Regions from separate parts of the Pseudomonas sp. VMV1 genome, predicted to be linked through region 1. Evidence: predicted binding sites of a transcription regulator. Region 1 holds the regulator's gene; the other holds the start of a gene.
What was found. Region 1 encodes FliA, which starts transcription of late flagellar genes. Its sites were predicted from a motif close to CTAAAGTTTNNNNNNNNNNNGCCGNTAA; they were not measured.
Positions count from the first base shown of each region.

Region 2: a site for FliA is predicted at 3,555-3,582, ahead of ACUCV0_RS10955 (methyl-accepting chemotaxis protein). Genes of this name have one in related genera too.

Region 1 covers NZ_JBXGSE010000002.1:479,760-487,570, reverse strand. Annotated here, with positions in the region: gene ACUCV0_RS07800 (chemotaxis protein CheA) at 1-1,403, opposite strand, end outside; gene ACUCV0_RS07795 (protein phosphatase CheZ) at 1,430-2,218, opposite strand; gene ACUCV0_RS07790 (chemotaxis response regulator CheY) at 2,238-2,612, opposite strand; gene fliA (RNA polymerase sigma factor FliA) at 2,700-3,440, opposite strand; gene fleN (flagellar synthesis regulator FleN) at 3,437-4,267, opposite strand; gene flhF (flagellar biosynthesis GTPase FlhF) at 4,360-5,688, opposite strand; gene flhA (flagellar biosynthesis protein FlhA) at 5,699-7,811, opposite strand, start outside.
Region 2 covers NZ_JBXGSE010000003.1:192,220-200,030, forward strand. Annotated here, with positions in the region: gene ACUCV0_RS10945 (curlin) at 1-1,021, shown strand, start outside; gene ACUCV0_RS10950 (hypothetical protein) at 1,111-1,377, shown strand; gene ACUCV0_RS10955 (methyl-accepting chemotaxis protein) at 1,430-3,487, opposite strand; gene ACUCV0_RS10960 (xanthine phosphoribosyltransferase) at 3,668-4,240, shown strand; gene ACUCV0_RS10965 (YkgJ family cysteine cluster protein) at 4,244-4,648, shown strand; gene ACUCV0_RS10970 (YkgJ family cysteine cluster protein) at 4,987-5,301, opposite strand; gene ACUCV0_RS10975 (peptidoglycan D,D-transpeptidase FtsI family protein) at 5,431-7,134, shown strand; gene ACUCV0_RS10980 (thioesterase domain-containing protein) at 7,387-7,811, opposite strand, start outside.

The DNA.
Region 1 (7,811 bases):
TCGACCAGGTTCTTGTCCAGGTCGGTTTCTTCACCGACCAGCTCCAGGTTGATCTCTTTCTTCAGGCTGCGCGCCAGATCGCGGACCAGGCGCGGGAAGCGGCCGAAGACTTTCTTGATCGGCTGCATTCGGGTCTTCATGACCGAGGTCTGCAGATCCGCGGTGACCACGTCGAGGTTGGACACGGCCTTGGCCATGGCCTCGTCGCCGCTGTTCAGGCCCAGGCGTACCAGGCGGTTACGCACCAGCACCAGTTCGCCGACCATGTTCATGATCTCGTCCAGCCGCGCGGTATCGACCCGCACGGTGGTCTCCGCCTCGCTGGTGGGACGCTCGCCTGCCGCGGCAGGTGCCGCCGGCTTGGGCGCAGCGACCTCGGCGGCCGGTTTCGGTGCCGGTGCTGGGGCCGGGGCCGGGGCCGGAACGGGCTGAGGCGCGGCGACCGGTGTCGGCGCAGCGGCAACCGGTGCAGCTACGGGCTCGGCGGGACCACTGAACTTGCCCTTGCCATGGAGTTCATCAAGCAGGGATTCGAACTCGTCATCGGTGATCTCATCACCACTCGCCGCCGCCGGAGCAGCCGTGACGGGTGCCGATGCGGCCGGCGCAGGAGCCTCGTTCGCGACGAACTTGCCCTTGCCGTGCAGCTCGTCGAGCAGGGCTTCGAATTCGTCATCGGTGATCTCGTCGCCACCCGTGGCGGCCGGCGCAGGTGCCGTGGCAGCCACCGGAGCCGCCGCTGGCGCCTCGTTGAACTTGCCTTTGCCATGCAGCTGATCGAGCAAGGCCTCGAATTCGTCGTCGGTGATGTCCTCGCCACCGGCGGCACTGGCGGTTTCCGCAGTGGCCCCCTGGTCGGCACCCGGCTCGCTACCCAGGGCATCGAGCAGGTTCTGGAAATCGGCATCGCTCAGTTCCGGCTCGGCAGCCGCCGCGGCGGTCGGAGCGGGCTCTGCGGCGGCGACCGGGGCAACAGCCACGGGCGCAACCGGAACCGGCGCCGGCTCACTGCCGGCGGGTTCGGCCAGGCGGGCCAGGGCCGCCAGCAATTCAGGCGAGGCCGGGGTCGGCTCTTCGCGTTCACGGACCTGACCGAACATTTCGTTGACGGAATCCAGTGCCTGCAGCACTACATCCATCAGCTCGGCATCCACGCGGCGTTCGCCTTTGCGCAGGATGTCGAACACGTTTTCCGCGATATGGCAGCACTCGACCAGGGTATGGAGCTGCAGGAAACCGGCACCGCCCTTTACGGTATGGAAGCCACGGAAAATGGCATTCAGCAGATCCATGTCATCCGGGCGGCTTTCCAGCTCGACCAATTGTTCGGACAACTGTTCGAGAATCTCGCCGGCCTCTACCAGGAAATCCTGGAGGATTTCTTCATCGGCGTCGAAGCTCATTCCTGCACTCCCCAAGAGGGTCTGGGTCAAAAGCCCAGACTGGATAGAAGATCGTCGACGTCGACCTGAGCGGCCACGACGTCTTCACGCTTATCGGCATGAATCTGCGGACCTTCACCCTTCATCGTCTTTTCTTTTCGATTCTGTTCGATCAGCGCGGTGTGATCGTGACTGAAGCCGGTATAGCGATCGACCTGACTGGCCATCATCACCAGCTTGACGAGGTCTTTCTCGATCTGCCCGACGAGATTGACGACCCGCTTGATCACCTGACCGGTGAGATCCTGGTAGTCCTGCGCGAGGAGAATGTCGTTGAGCTTGGCCGACAGCTGCTCGGCACTGCTCTCGCTGTGGCTGAGGAAGGCGTCGACGCGCTTGGCCAGTTCGCGGAATTCGTCCGCGCCCATTTCCCGGCGCATGAATTTCTTCCAGTCGGCATGCACGGCACGGGCCTCGTCGCCGAAGTTGCCTACCAGCGGTGCGCTCTCCTCCACCAGATCCATGGTTCGGTTGGCAGCGTTCTCGGTCATCTTCACCACGTAGGAGAGACGATCGGTGGCATCGCTGATCTGGGAGACCTCTTCGCCGGCCATGCCGCGCGGATCGATCTCGAAGTTGACGATGGCATTGTGCAGCTCGCGGGTCAGCTTGCCGACTTCCTGGTAAAGACCCCGGTCACGCAGTTGATTGAGCTCATTGATAACATGCACGGCCTGGGTGAAATCGCCGCTTTCCAGGCATTTCACCAGCTCTTGGGCGTGCTGTTTTAGATTCGACTCGAAGTCGCTGAAGCTGTTGGTGCCAAGCTGATCCATAACGTCCCCGCGGCTTTCTTCAGCCGTTCACCCGCTCGAAGATCTTGTCGATCTTTTCTTTCAGCACCTGGGCGGTGAAAGGCTTGACCACATAGCCATTCACGCCGGCCTGAGCGGCTTCGATGATCTGCTCACGCTTGGCCTCGGCGGTCACCATCAGCACCGGCAGGGTCTTCAGGCGCGCGTCGGCGCGGACCTGGCGCAGCAGATCGATGCCGGTCATGCCAGGCATGTTCCAGTCGGTGACGAGAAAATCGAAGTTGCCGCTCTGCAGCATCGGCAGTGCGGTATTACCGTCGTCTGCTTCGGCGGTATTGGTGAATCCCAGATCGCGCAGCAAATTCTTGATGATGCGTCTCATCGTGGAAAAATCGTCCACGATGAGGATTTTCATGTTCTTGTCCAAGTCGACCTCCGTCCTAATCCGCACACACGCCACAAGGCGCGTCTAAGCAATCGTAGTAGCCTGAGTACCAGCCGGTTAACGCGAACGCCATTCCGCCAGCCGCGCCCGCAGGCGTGCCGCGCATTGACTGTGAAGTTGGCAGACACGTGACTCGCTCACACCCAGCACCTCGCCGATTTCCTTGAGGTTGAGTTCCTCGTCGTAATACAGCGAGAGCACCAGACGTTCACGCTCCGGAAGATTGGCGATGGCCTCGGCCAGGGCCTTGCGGAAGCGCTCGTCTTCCAGACCGCGACCGGGCTCGAGTTCATGCGAACCGCTCTCCTCGAGCCCATGCTCACCACCCTCCATGAGGTCGTCGAAGCTGAACAGGCGACTCCCCATGGTGTCGCCAAGGATGCCGTAGTACTCATCCAGACTCAATTTAAGTTCGGCCGCGACTTCGGAATCTTTAGCGTCACGACCAGTGCGCGCTTCCACTGCCCGAATGGCGTCGGTGACCATGCGCGTGTTGCGGTGCACCGAGCGCGGTGCCCAGTCGCCCTTCCGGACCTCATCGAGCATGGCACCGCGGATGCGGATGCCAGCGTAGGTCTCGAAGCTGGCGCCCTTGCCGGCGTCGTATTTGCGCGAGGCCTCCAGCAGACCGATCATGCCGGCCTGCATCAGGTCTTCGACCTGTACGCTCGCCGGCAGGCGCGCCAGGAGATGGTAGGCGATGCGTTTCACCAACGGCGCGTAGCGGTTGATGAGCTGCTCCTGCTGGGTACGTTCCGAGGTTTTGCTGTACATGCGAAGCCCGCTGGATGCTGTCATGCGTGGGTACCGATGGCTGGTTGCACAAGGCGCTCGACAAAGAACTCGAGATGGCCGCGCGGATTGGCGGGCAGCGGCCAGCCATCGACTTTCTGAGCCACCGCACGAAAGGCCAGTGAGGCCTTGGCACGCGGAAAGGCTTCGTACACGGGGCGCTGTTTCTGTACCGCTTTGCGCACCGCTTCATCGAACGGAATGGCGCCCACGTATTGCAAGGCGACATCCAGGAATCTGTCGGTCACCTTGGTCAGCTTAGCAAAGAGATTGCGGCCTTCCTGGGGTGTCAGCGCCATATTCGCCAACACCCGGAAACGGGTGACGCCATGGTCGCGATTGAGCAGCTTGATCAGGGCGTAGGCATCAGTGATGGAGGTGGGCTCGTCGCACACCACGACCAGGACTTCCTGGGCGGCGCGGACGAAGCTGACCACCTGGTCGCCGATGCCGGCAGCGGTATCGACGATGAGCACGTCGAGGTTCTCGCTGATGTCGCTGAAGGCCTGGATCAGACCGGCATGCTGGGCCGGCGTCAGATTGACCATCGCCTGGGTGCCCGAGGCTGCCGGGACGATGCGGATGCCGCCCGGCCCGTGCAGCAGCACGTCGCGCAGCTCACACTCGCCGGAAATGACGTCGGCCAAGGTGCGCTTGGGCGACAGCCCGAGCAGAACGTCGATGTTGGCAAGGCCCAGGTCGGCGTCGAGCAGCATGACGCGCCGCCCGATATCGGCCAGGGCCAAGGCCAGGTTGACCGACACATTGGTCTTGCCGACACCGCCTTTACCGCCCGTGACCGCTATGACTTGGACGGGATGCATGCTACCCATTGCCTGATACCTTTGATTGAAATCCGTCACACTTTAGACCAAGTGCATTTGGCGTGCCCAGGCATGCGATGCACCACCACCGTTCGTCGGCGCTAACCGGCGCGGCGGGCATTGCTCTGATACAGGCCGGCGAACATGCCGGCCATGGTTTCTTCGCTCGGCTCTTCGGACGCCTGCAGGCTCACGGCGCGGCTCACCAGCTGGTGGCTGCGGGCCTGATGTAGATCGTCCGGGATGCGCGGACCATCGGCGATGTAGGCCACCGGCAGGCGCTGGCTGATGGCCAGGCCCAGGGCTTCGCCGAGGCTGGCGGCCTCGTCCAGCTTGGTCAGCACGCAGCCGCTCAGACCGCAGCGCCGATAGCTGTGATAGGCCGCCTTGAGCACCTGGCTCTGGCTGGTGACACCCAGCACCAGGTAATTGCGAATCTTCAGCTGGCGGTTCGCCAGGGCTTCGAGCTGCGCCTTGAGCGCCGGATCGTTGGCGGGCATGCCCGCGGTATCGATCAGCACCAGACGCTTGCGTGCCAGGGGCGCCAGGGCCTGCGCCAGGGACTGGCCCGGATCGACCAGGGTCACCGGTACGTCGAGGATGCGGCCCAGGGTCTTGATCTGCTCCTGGGCACCGATGCGGAAGCTGTCCATGCTGACCAGCGCCAGACTCTGGGGACCGTACTTGAGCACGTAGTTGGCGGCGAGCTTGGCCAGGGTGGTGGTCTTGCCCATTCCGGCCGGGCCGACGAAGGCGACGATGCCGCCCTCCTCCAAAATCTTGGCGTCAGTGGTCTTGGCCAGCTGGGCGAAGTTGGCCAGCAGCATGCGCCAGGCATGGCGCGGGTCCTGGATCTTGGCCACGCTGTCGAGCAGGTGGCGGGCCAGGTCGGCCGGCAGCCCCATGCGTTGCAGACGGCGCCAGAGGCCGGCCTGCTCCGGACGGGTGGACTGCACCTGCGTCCAGGCCATGGAGCCCAGCTGGACTTCCAGCAGTTCACGCAGGCCACTGAGTTCGCTGCGCATGGCTTCCAGGGCGCGGCGGTCTTCCGGCGCGGCGCTGGCGGCAGCTGCCGCAGCAGCCGGTTGGGGGGCACGCGGCGGGGCGATCACCGGCTCGCGACGACTGTCGGCAGCACTGATGGCGCCGAGCAGCTGCTTGTCCTTGGGCGCGGCCGAGGGCACGCCCGGCGCGCGGATGCTGAGGTCGGCATGGGCCTGGGCGATCTTCGCATGGGTCTTGCGCAACTCCGCCTGCAGCTCCGCGTTGGGCGCAGCCGGTGCCGGAGCCTGGTAGTCCAGCGCCGCGGTCAGCTCGACCCCGCCGGCGACCCGGCGGTTGCTGAGGATGGCGGCATCAGGGCCCAGCTCGTCGCGTACCAGCTTCATGGCTTGACGCATATCGGCAGCGAAGAAACGTTTGACTTGCATGATCTAGACCTCAGCCATTCTGGCCAACGGTAGCGACGATGGTGACCTGCTTGTTGTCCGGAATTTCCTGGTAGGCCAGTACACTCATGTTCGGCGCTGCCATCCGGGCGAAGCGGGACATCATCCCGCGGATCGCACCAGCTACCAGCAGCACCACTGGCTTACCCATCATTTCCTGACGCTGCGCTGCCTCGATAAGGGAACGCTGCAGTTTTTCAGCCATGCCAGGCTCAAGGAACATACCGTCCTCGGCGCCCTGACCGGCCTTCTGCATACTACTTAGCAACATCTGTTCCAACCTTGGCTCAAGGGTGATAACAGGCAGCTCAGGCTCCATTCCTACGATGTTCTGGACGATTGCGCGGGACAACGCGACCCGTACGGCACCGGCGATGGCGGCGGGATCTTGACTCCGCGGACCGACGTTGGCGATGGCTTCGGCGATGGTGCGGATGTCGCGGACCGGTACCTGCTCCTGCAGCAGCTGCTGGAGGATCTTGAGCAGGGTCGACAGGGAGACGATGCCGGGCACCAATTCTTCGGCCAGCTTGGGCGAACTCTTGGCCAGCACCTGCAGCAATTGCTGGACTTCTTCGTGACCAATCAGCTCGTGGGCATGCTTGAAGAGGATCTGGTTTAGGTGGGTGGCGACCACGGTACTGGCGTCCACCACGGTGTAACCCAGGGATTGGGCCTGATCACGCTGGGTGACGTCGATCCAGACGGCTTCCAGACCGAATGCCGGATCCTTGGCGGCGACGCCATTGAGGGAGCCATAGACCTGACCGGGGTTGATCGCCAGTTCGCGGTCGGGATAGATCTCGGCCTCGGCCACGCTCACGCCCATCAACGTCAAACGATAGGCATTGGGCAGCAGGTCCAGGTTGTCGCGAATATGGACCGAAGGCATAAGAAAGCCGAGGTCCTGGGACAGCTTCTTGCGCACGCCCTTGATCCGCGCCAGCAGTTGACCACCCTGGTTGCGATCAACCATGGGGATCAGCCGGTAGCCGACTTCCAGACCCACCATGTCCACCGGGGTCACGTCGTCCCAACCTAGCTCCTTGGCCTCGGCCGGGCGCTGCACGGGAGCCAGGTCCTGCTGCTTCTTGGCTTCGACTTCGGCGGTCTGCTTGGCCTGGCGCTGACGCTTGTAGATCAGCCAGGCACCGGCGGCGGCACCACCGCCCAGACCAAGGAACGGCAGGTGCGGCATGCCCGGCACCAGGCCCATGGCGATGATGATGAAGGCCGATACCGCCAGCGCCTTGGGCGAGGCAAACATCTGACGATTGACTTGCTGACCCATGTCCTCGGCGGAAGAGACGCGGGTCACCATGATGGCCGCGGCGACCGACAGCAGCAGCGACGGGACCTGGGCCACCAGGCCGTCACCGATGGTCAGCAGGGCGTAGATGCGGGCAGCGTCGCCGAACGACAGACTGTGCTGGGCCATGCCGATGGCCATGCCGCCGATGAGGTTGATGAAGAGGATCAGCAGGCCGGCGACGGCGTCACCGCGCACGAACTTGCTGGCACCGTCCATGGAGCCGTAGAAATCGGCTTCCTGACCCACTTCGGTCCGGCGCTTCTTGGCTTCGTTCTGGTCGATGATGCCAGCGTTGAGGTCGGCATCGATGGCCATCTGCTTGCCGGGCATGGCATCCAGGGTGAAGCGCGCCGACACCTCGGAGATGCGGCCGGCACCCTTGGTCACCACCACGAAGTTGATGATCATGAGGATGGCGAACACCACCGCACCGACCACGTAGTTGCCGCCGACCACCACCTCACCGAAGGCCTGGATGACCTTGCCCGCGGCGTCGTGGCCATCCTGGCCGTGCAGCAACACCACGCGGCTCGAGGCCACGTTCAGCGCCAGGCGCAACAGGGTCGACACCAGCAGGATGGTCGGGAAGACGGCGAAGTCCAGCGGCCGCAAGGCGTAGACGCTGACCAGCAGGACCACGATCGACAGGGCGATGTTGAAGGTGAACAGCACGTCCAGCAGGAACGGCGGCATCGGCAGGGTCATCATGGCGAGCATCGCCAGGACGGCCAGCGGCACGCCCAGGTTGCCGCGAGCTAGACCGCGCATGTTGCCCATCATCAGGGATTTATCG
Region 2 (7,811 bases), on a different contig from region 1:
CGGCGAGCGCCTCGGCGCCTTCCTCACCCAGGAACCCGATAGCCGCCAGGGCAGCCTGGAAGTCGTCCAGACCGGTCGCGCCAGCAAGGCCTATCTCACCCAGCGCGACTCCCAGGGCGACCGTACCCGCGTCGAGCAGGGCGGTGTCGGCAACTTCACCAATGTCACTCAGGCCGCCGGCGGCGCGCGCGAGATCGTCATCGACCAGCGCGAGGCCAGCCAGAGCCATGCCTATGTCTACCAGGGCCACGGCCAGCGCGATGGGGTGGACATCCTCCAGAGCGGTCTGCAGAACGAAGCCCTGGTGCGCCAGGGTGGCTACGACCAGCGGATGCTCATCGAGCAGCAGGGCGCACGCAATCAACTGAGCCTGTTTCAGGACGGCCGCGACAGCGGTAGCCGCTCGCGACTCAAGCAGGTGGGCGATGATCATGTGCAGGATGTGCTGACCCTGGGCGCGCGCAACGAGGTTGACCTGTTGCAGGGCGGCGACGCCAACCGGGCCGTGGTCGAGCAACGCGGTGACGACAACCAGGCCGGGGCCCGCCAGGGCACGCGGCAGCAAGACGTTCAGCTGATCCAGATCGGCAATCGCAACAGCGCGGCGGTGCAGCAGAACGGCCTTGAAAACAGACCGCAGGCCGTCAACACGCGCCAGCTTGGCGACGACAATGCCGCCCAGGTGATCCTGACGGGCGATGGCAACCACCTCGATCTGCAACAAGTGGGCAATCGCAACAGCGCCGGCGTCCTGATCGGCGGGGACGACTCCCGTCTGACCCTGGTCTCCCAGGGCAACGACAACGAGTTCAGCGCGATCTGGATCGGCGACAACGTCGAGCTCGGCATCGAGCAGCTGGGCGATGGTCATTCCTTCCATGCAGGCCTGGGCAGCGACGCCCAGGTCAGCGCCAGCCAGCAGGGCGCTAGCCAATATGCCTCAGTCAGCCAGGCGAGCGCTGGCAACGCCGTCAACCTGAGCCAGAGCGGTCAGGGCAACCGGGCGACGATTCAACAGTAGCAGGACACAAGCGGTGACACGGCATGCTGGTTCTTTGACGTCAAAGCTGCTTCAATAGCCCTTTGACATCACCGTCGAGGACGCTGTCCATGAACGTGACTTCAAGCAATACCCTCTACGCAGGGGTGCAGGCCTACCAGAACGGCAGCCGCACGGTCGAAAAGGCCGGTGTCGCCCTCGCCTCCCAGACCGCGCGCAACGAGCAGCAAGCCCTGGGCGCGACCACCAACAGCCAGGCTGACATGGCGAGCCAACTGGTCAATCTGGATGTCGGCAAGTACCAGGCGCTGGCCGGTACCAAGGTCATGCAGGCCTCTCAGGAAACCCTGGGCCGGCTGCTCGATACCCGGGCCTGATCAGCGGTTCTTTGAGTGGAAGGGGCGCCCTGACCGGCGCCCCTTCTGCGTTCTAGCCCAGGCGGAAACGCGTGGTGTTGGCCGCCAGGGTGCGGCTGCCCGCCTCCAGGCCGACCGCCGTGCTCTGCACCGTGCGCGCATTGCCGAGCAGCTCGGCGGCGGCGCCATCGATCTGCTGGATATTGCCGCTGACCTGATCGGCGGTGACCGCCTGCTGTTCAGCCGCCGTGGCGATCTGCACCAGGGTATCGGACACCCCCTGCACCGATTCGGCGATCTCTTCCAGACGCTGCCCCAGGCCGGTGACCGACTGGGCGTCGCTGGCCGCCTGACCACAGGCCTCCTGCATCAGCGACACGGCCTGGGCCACGGTGCTGCTCAGACTGCCGACAGTGCCGGCGATCTGTGCCGTGGAGGCCTGGGTGCGCTGCGACAATGAACGTACCTCGTCGGCGACCACGGCGAACCCTCGGCCCTGATCACCGGCGCGTGCCGCTTCGATGGCGGCGTTGAGGGCCAGCAGATTGGTCTGTTCGGCGATGCCACGGATGACGTCCACCACCTGCTGGATCTCCCCGGCCTGGGTGTTGACCTGGGCCATGGCGGCGGCGGTCTCGTCCAGCCGCTGATTGAGGCGCTGGATGCTGGCGGTGGTCTGGCGACTATCGCGCTGGCTGACCTGAGCGATGCCGCGCATCTGTTCGGCGCGCCCGGCGGCCTCCTCGCAACTCCGGGCCACGCCCTGGGCGGTCGCGGCCAGCTCGGTCGCCGCAGTAGCGATCTGGGTGATCTGCTGGCGCTGGGCTTCCACCGCGCCCAAAGCCGCCTCGGCCTGCTGTCCCAGTTCACCCGACGCCATGCCCACCTGGCGACTCTCCCGATCGACCGTCTGCAGGCTGGCCCGCAGCTGCACCACGGCCAGGTCCAGTGCCCGCCCGATTTCCGCCAGCTCGTCGCGTCCGTTCACCTGGGCCGTGCGGGTCAGATCGCCGTCACGCAAGCCTTCGGCCAGGGTAGTGATGCCCCGCGCGCTGCCGCGGATGGCCGCCTGCATGCACAGCAGCAGATAACAGGTCACCACCAGCAGCAGCCCGAAGCCGGCGACGATGAAGCCGAAACGGTGGACGGCATCGGCGCGATAGAACTGCAGCCGCTGATCCAGGCTTTTGAGGGTCTGCTGGCGGAAGGCCTGCAGCCCTTGCAGGACGCCGTCCAGGGTGGCTTCGAACTGCTCCGGCTTGAGGGTGATCTCGCTACTGAAGATGCCCTGGTCGAGGGTCTTGAGGCTGGCCTCCAGCTGGCTGTTGACCTTTTGGTAGTCGTTCTTCCAGCCGGCCAGGTCGGCGGGTAGCTTGCTGCTGAGCAGGGCGCCGACCTTGGTCAGGCTCTCGTGGGAGTCGCCAACGCGCGCGCGCAGGTCGCGTAGTTGCAGTCGGCTCTGCAGGCTGAACTGACCGGACACCACGCTGGCCTGACCGACACTGGCCAGGCGTCCGAGTCGCTCGTACAGCTCGACCGACTGGGTGGTGCTGATCTGCATCAGCAGATAGGTTTCCAGCCAGGGATCGAGGATCAGGCCGCTGTCGAGGGCGATCTCCTCGCGCAACGCCTGGACGGCCCCCAGGGCCGCGGTGAATCTGTCGTAGCCGTCCGGCCACCAGCCCAGATTGCGCAGATCCTTGACGTCGAGGCCGGCCACGGCCTGCTGGAGCTCCTGGAAGCGTTGCTGCACGCCACTGCCCAGGGTCTCGGCCGCCAGTTGCTGCTGTAGCGCGGCGAGGCGCGCGCGACCGCTGTCACTGCGGCCCTCCAAGGCGGCGATGGCGGCCTGCACCGCCGGGGTCGGTTGCCGAGCGGTGTCGATCGCCTTCCAGCGCGCGGTGAGGTTGCGCTGGGCGTTGAGTTCGGCCTCCAGCACATCCAGGCGTTGCAAGAGCCGGACGCCACTGCGTTCGCCGCTGACCGTCGCCAGCTTGGCCTGGAAATCCGCACCGAGCAGCCAGAGGCTGACCGTGAGTGGCAGAATGAACAGCACGAGGAGCAGTGCAAACTTGCGCGCGAAGCCGAAGCGGCTCAGCACGCGAATCCCTGGTGACAACAAAACGTCCATCGATGACCGCTCCTCTGCCCTTCCGCTGGCAAACGCCGCTACCCGTTGCGGGTATCTATAAGGCGATTTGTCGGCAAACTAACGACTTTCTTGAAAGATAGGGCACAATCGCCGCCCTCCCGTATTCCCAGACCCGGTCCTGCACTCAGGCCCGGGCGTTGCCGTTAAAGGATCGTCCGCGTGGAACGCCTCAAAGCCAAGATTCGCACCGAAGGCCAAGTACTCTCCGAGCAGGTGCTCAAGGTCGATGCCTTCCTCAACCACCAGATCGACCCGGCGCTGATGCGGGACATCGGTCAGGAGTTCGCCCGCCGCTTCGCCGATGCCGGCATCACCAAGATCGTGACCATCGAAGCCTCGGGCATCGCCCCGGCGGTGATGACCGGTCTGGAGCTGGGCGTACCGGTGATCTTCGCGCGCAAGCATCAGTCACTGACGCTTACCGACAATCTACTGGTCGCGAGTGTCTATTCCTTTACCAAGCAGACCGAGAGCACCATAGCCGTCTCGACCATGCATCTGGCGTCCGACGACCGGGTGCTTATCATTGACGACTTCCTCGCCAACGGTAAGGCAGCCAAGGCGCTGATCTCCATCATCGGTCAGGCCGGTGCCCAGGTCGCCGGACTCGGCATCGTCATCGAGAAGTCCTTCCAGGTCGGCCGCGCCGAACTCGACGCCCAGGGCTATCGCGTCGAATCCCTGGCCCGCGTCGCCTCCCTGGCCGACGGTCAGGTCACCTTCGCCGAGTAAGTCATGGCTCAGATACTGCGCATTCTCGGTGCCGACCTCGATCGCACCGAAACCTGGATCCGCTACGACAAGGCCATGTGCCTGGACTGCGCGTCCAGTTGCTGCACCCTGCCGGTGGAAGCCCGCCTGTCCGATCTGATCCGCATGGGCGTAGTGGACGAGTTCGAGAAGGGCGAGCCGCTCAAGGACATCGCCAAGCGGCTCAAGAAGGACGGCGTCGTCGAACGTCTCAACGCCAAGACCGGGCTGTTCACCCTGGTGCGGCTGTCCAACAACGACTGCCTCTACCTGCATCCGAAGACGCGGCTGTGCACCATCTACGACCAGCGCCCGGACACCTGCCGCAACCACCCGCGCGTCGGCCCGCGACCCGGCTATTGCGCCTACAAGCCGCAGAAGCTGCGCTAGACAAAGGGCCGGCGTAGGTTGGGTTGAGCGCCAGCGAAGCCCAACGGGGCGGGCTCGGTCCCGCGCGTTGGGCTTCGACGAGAGAGCCGTCTTAACCCGACCTACGGTCTATCGCGTTCCAGGCCGCGATAGGACGCTAGCGCCCCTGTAGCCTGGAAAACCGCGCAGCGTTTTCCACAGGGCCGCGCCATTGCAAGGTGGACAAGGCTGGCGCCGTTAGCCACCCTACGTAGCTGTTCGCGGCCATGGGGCCGCTCCTACGGGGGTCGATGGCTCCGTAGGAGCGGCCCATGGCCGCGATGGGACCACCCGGACGGTACACCTTTCAGGCGAATGCCTCAGAACTCGCCGCTTTCCATCGCCCGCTTCATGTCCGCGCGTTCTTCCAGGCATTCGGGACCGGCCATGTCGAAGATCCGGCAGACCCAGGGCCTTACCTCATAGATGCTGCAGTTCATCTGTTCGCGATCCAGGGCCGCGCACCAGCCGTCGTCGAGACGCCTCATGCGGGTACCGGTCCAGTCTTCCTCGATGTAGCGGGCGGGCACGCCGGCATCGTCGAACAGCAGCACTTCCTGGCGGCAGCACCAGGCCTGACAGCTCTCGCAGGTCACGGTAGGGGTGGAAAGGTGGTGCAGAGGAATGTCGCTCATGGGTGCAGTGTAACGCTCCCGGCCGCTCAGCGGTTTCCGGCCGATGGCTGGAGCAGTTACCATGCGCGTCCCCGATGGTTGTAACCAGTTGTGACCATGCCCAAGCCCTCTTCTCGCGCAGGAGCCGCCATGACGGCCGCACCCCGCTATCGCTTCTATGTCGTGGTCGCCGTGCTGGTCCTGTTGACCTGCGTGGTCGCCGGACGCATCACCTACCTCAAGCTGTTCGACGCCGAATTCCTCGGCGATCAGGGCGACCGTCGTTCGGTGCGCCACATTCCCATCCCGGTCACCCGCGGCATGATCACCGATCGCAACGGTGCGCCCCTGGCGGTTTCCACCGAGGTGGTGACCATCTGGTGCAATCCTGCGGAAATGCAGGACAGCGCCGACCAGCTGGGGCGCCTGGCCCAGGCCATCCACAAGCCCGAGGCCGAGCTGCGCAACCTGATCCTCGGGCATCCGGAAAAGCACTTCCTCTATCTGGCCCGCGCCCTGTCGCCCATCGATGGCGAGAACATCATGGCCCTCGGCGTGCCTGGCGTTCGCCAGATCAAGGAATACAAGCGCTACTACCCGAGCTCCGACCTGGTGGCCCAGGTGATCGGCATGGTCAACATTGATGGACACGGCCAGGAAGGCCTGGAACTGGGCTTCGAGGACTGGCTGGCGGGCCGGAGCGGCGTACGCGAGGTGCTGATCAATCCGCGCGGCTCGGTGGTCAAGAACATCCGCGTGGTGCGCCAGCCGCAGCCGAGTCGGGAGGTGGCCCTGTCCCTCGACCTGCGCCTGCAGTTCATCGCCTACCGCGCGCTGCAGACAGCCGTGGAGAAGTTCGGCGCCCAGTCCGGGTCCGCGGTGCTGGTCGACCCCAAGACCGGACAGATCCTGGCGATGACCAACTTCCCCTCCTACAACCCCAACAACCGCGCCACCCTGCAGATCCCCAACATGCGCAACCGCACCCTGACCGACGCCTTCGAGCCCGGCTCGGTGATCAAGCCGTTCAGCATGTCGGCGGCGCTGGCCTCGGGCAAATTCAACGAGAACAGCACCGTGGACGTGGCGCCGGGCTGGATGACCATCGACGGTCATACCATCCACGACGTGGCCCGGCGCGGCGTCCTGACCATGACTGGCGTGCTGCTCAACTCCTCCAACATCGGCATGAGCAAGGTGGCCTTGCAGATCGGCCCGCTGCCCATCTACGAGCAACTCAGCCGAGTCGGCTTCGGCAACCCCATGTCGCTGGGCTTTCCTGGCGAGAACGCAGGTTATCTGCCCGGGCATACCAAGTGGTCGCAGATCGCCACGGCCAGTATGTCCTTTGGTTACAGCCTGGCGGTGAACGTCGCTGAGCTGGCCCAGGCCTACTCGGTGATCGCCAACGATGGCAAGCTTACGCCCCTGACCCTGCTCAAGGACCAGAAGCAGCAGAGCATCCAGGCCATGGACCCGAACATCGCCCGGCGCATCCGCGGCATGCTCAACCACGTGGTGGAAGACGAAGGCGGCGTGTATCGCGCCCGGGTGCCCGGTTATCACGTGGCCGGCAAGTCGGGTACCGCGCGCAAGGCAGGTTCCGGCAGCTACACCGAGCACGCCTACCGCTCGCTGTTCGTCGGCATGGCGCCGGCGGCGGATCCCAAGCTGGTGCTGGCGGTCATGCTCGACAGCCCGACCAAGGAAGGCTACTTCGGCGGCCTGGTCTCGGCGCCGACCTTCAGCGAGATCATGTCCGGCGCCCTGCGCGCCCTGGCGGTACCGCCCGACAACCTGCCCGAGACCGACACCGCCCAGCAGGGGAAGGCCGAGTCTCACTCCCACGGCTAGCCGTAGGCCGAACATGGAAAAGGGCGACCCCAGGGTCGCCCTTTTCCATGCTGCGCTACCTGGCCAAAGCTTGTTCAAAGGCTCGCGAGCTAGAGCCAGGCAAGGCCTGGGCGGCCCTGCTAAAAGACCTGAGGAGGCGGATCGGACTCGCGCGCGAGTTTACGAGTGGTAAATGAGCATTCCGACCGGGCTGGCGGCCCAGGGTCTTTTCAACGCAGTTTGGCCGACGCGCAGCAGACTTTGGACAAGCTTTCAGCGATGCAGCACGTACTGACCAGTGAAGCGCACCCCGTCTTCGCCGCTCTCGGTGACGATGCGCGACTGCAGGGTGATGCGGGCGCGCCCACGGCGGCGGAAGGTGGTCTCGAAGCGCTCCCAGGCCCGTGCCTCGGGCGGCTCGCCATAGGCCAGGGCATCGGCGGTGATGGGCCGCGGATAGCTGATCTGGCCTTCCTGGATGAGGATGTGGCCTTCCTCGATGCCGGCTTCGCGCAGGCGCAGGTACAGCCAGCCCCAGCCGGCCAGCACGGCCACGCAGTAGAGGCTGCCGCCGAACATGGTGCTGGCGTGGTTGATGTTGGCATCCAGCGGCGCGTGCAGCTGCAGGCGCTGCTCGCTCCAGTCGCGGACTTCCAGGCCCAGGGCCTTGGTGATGGGAATATCGTGGTGGAGCAGGG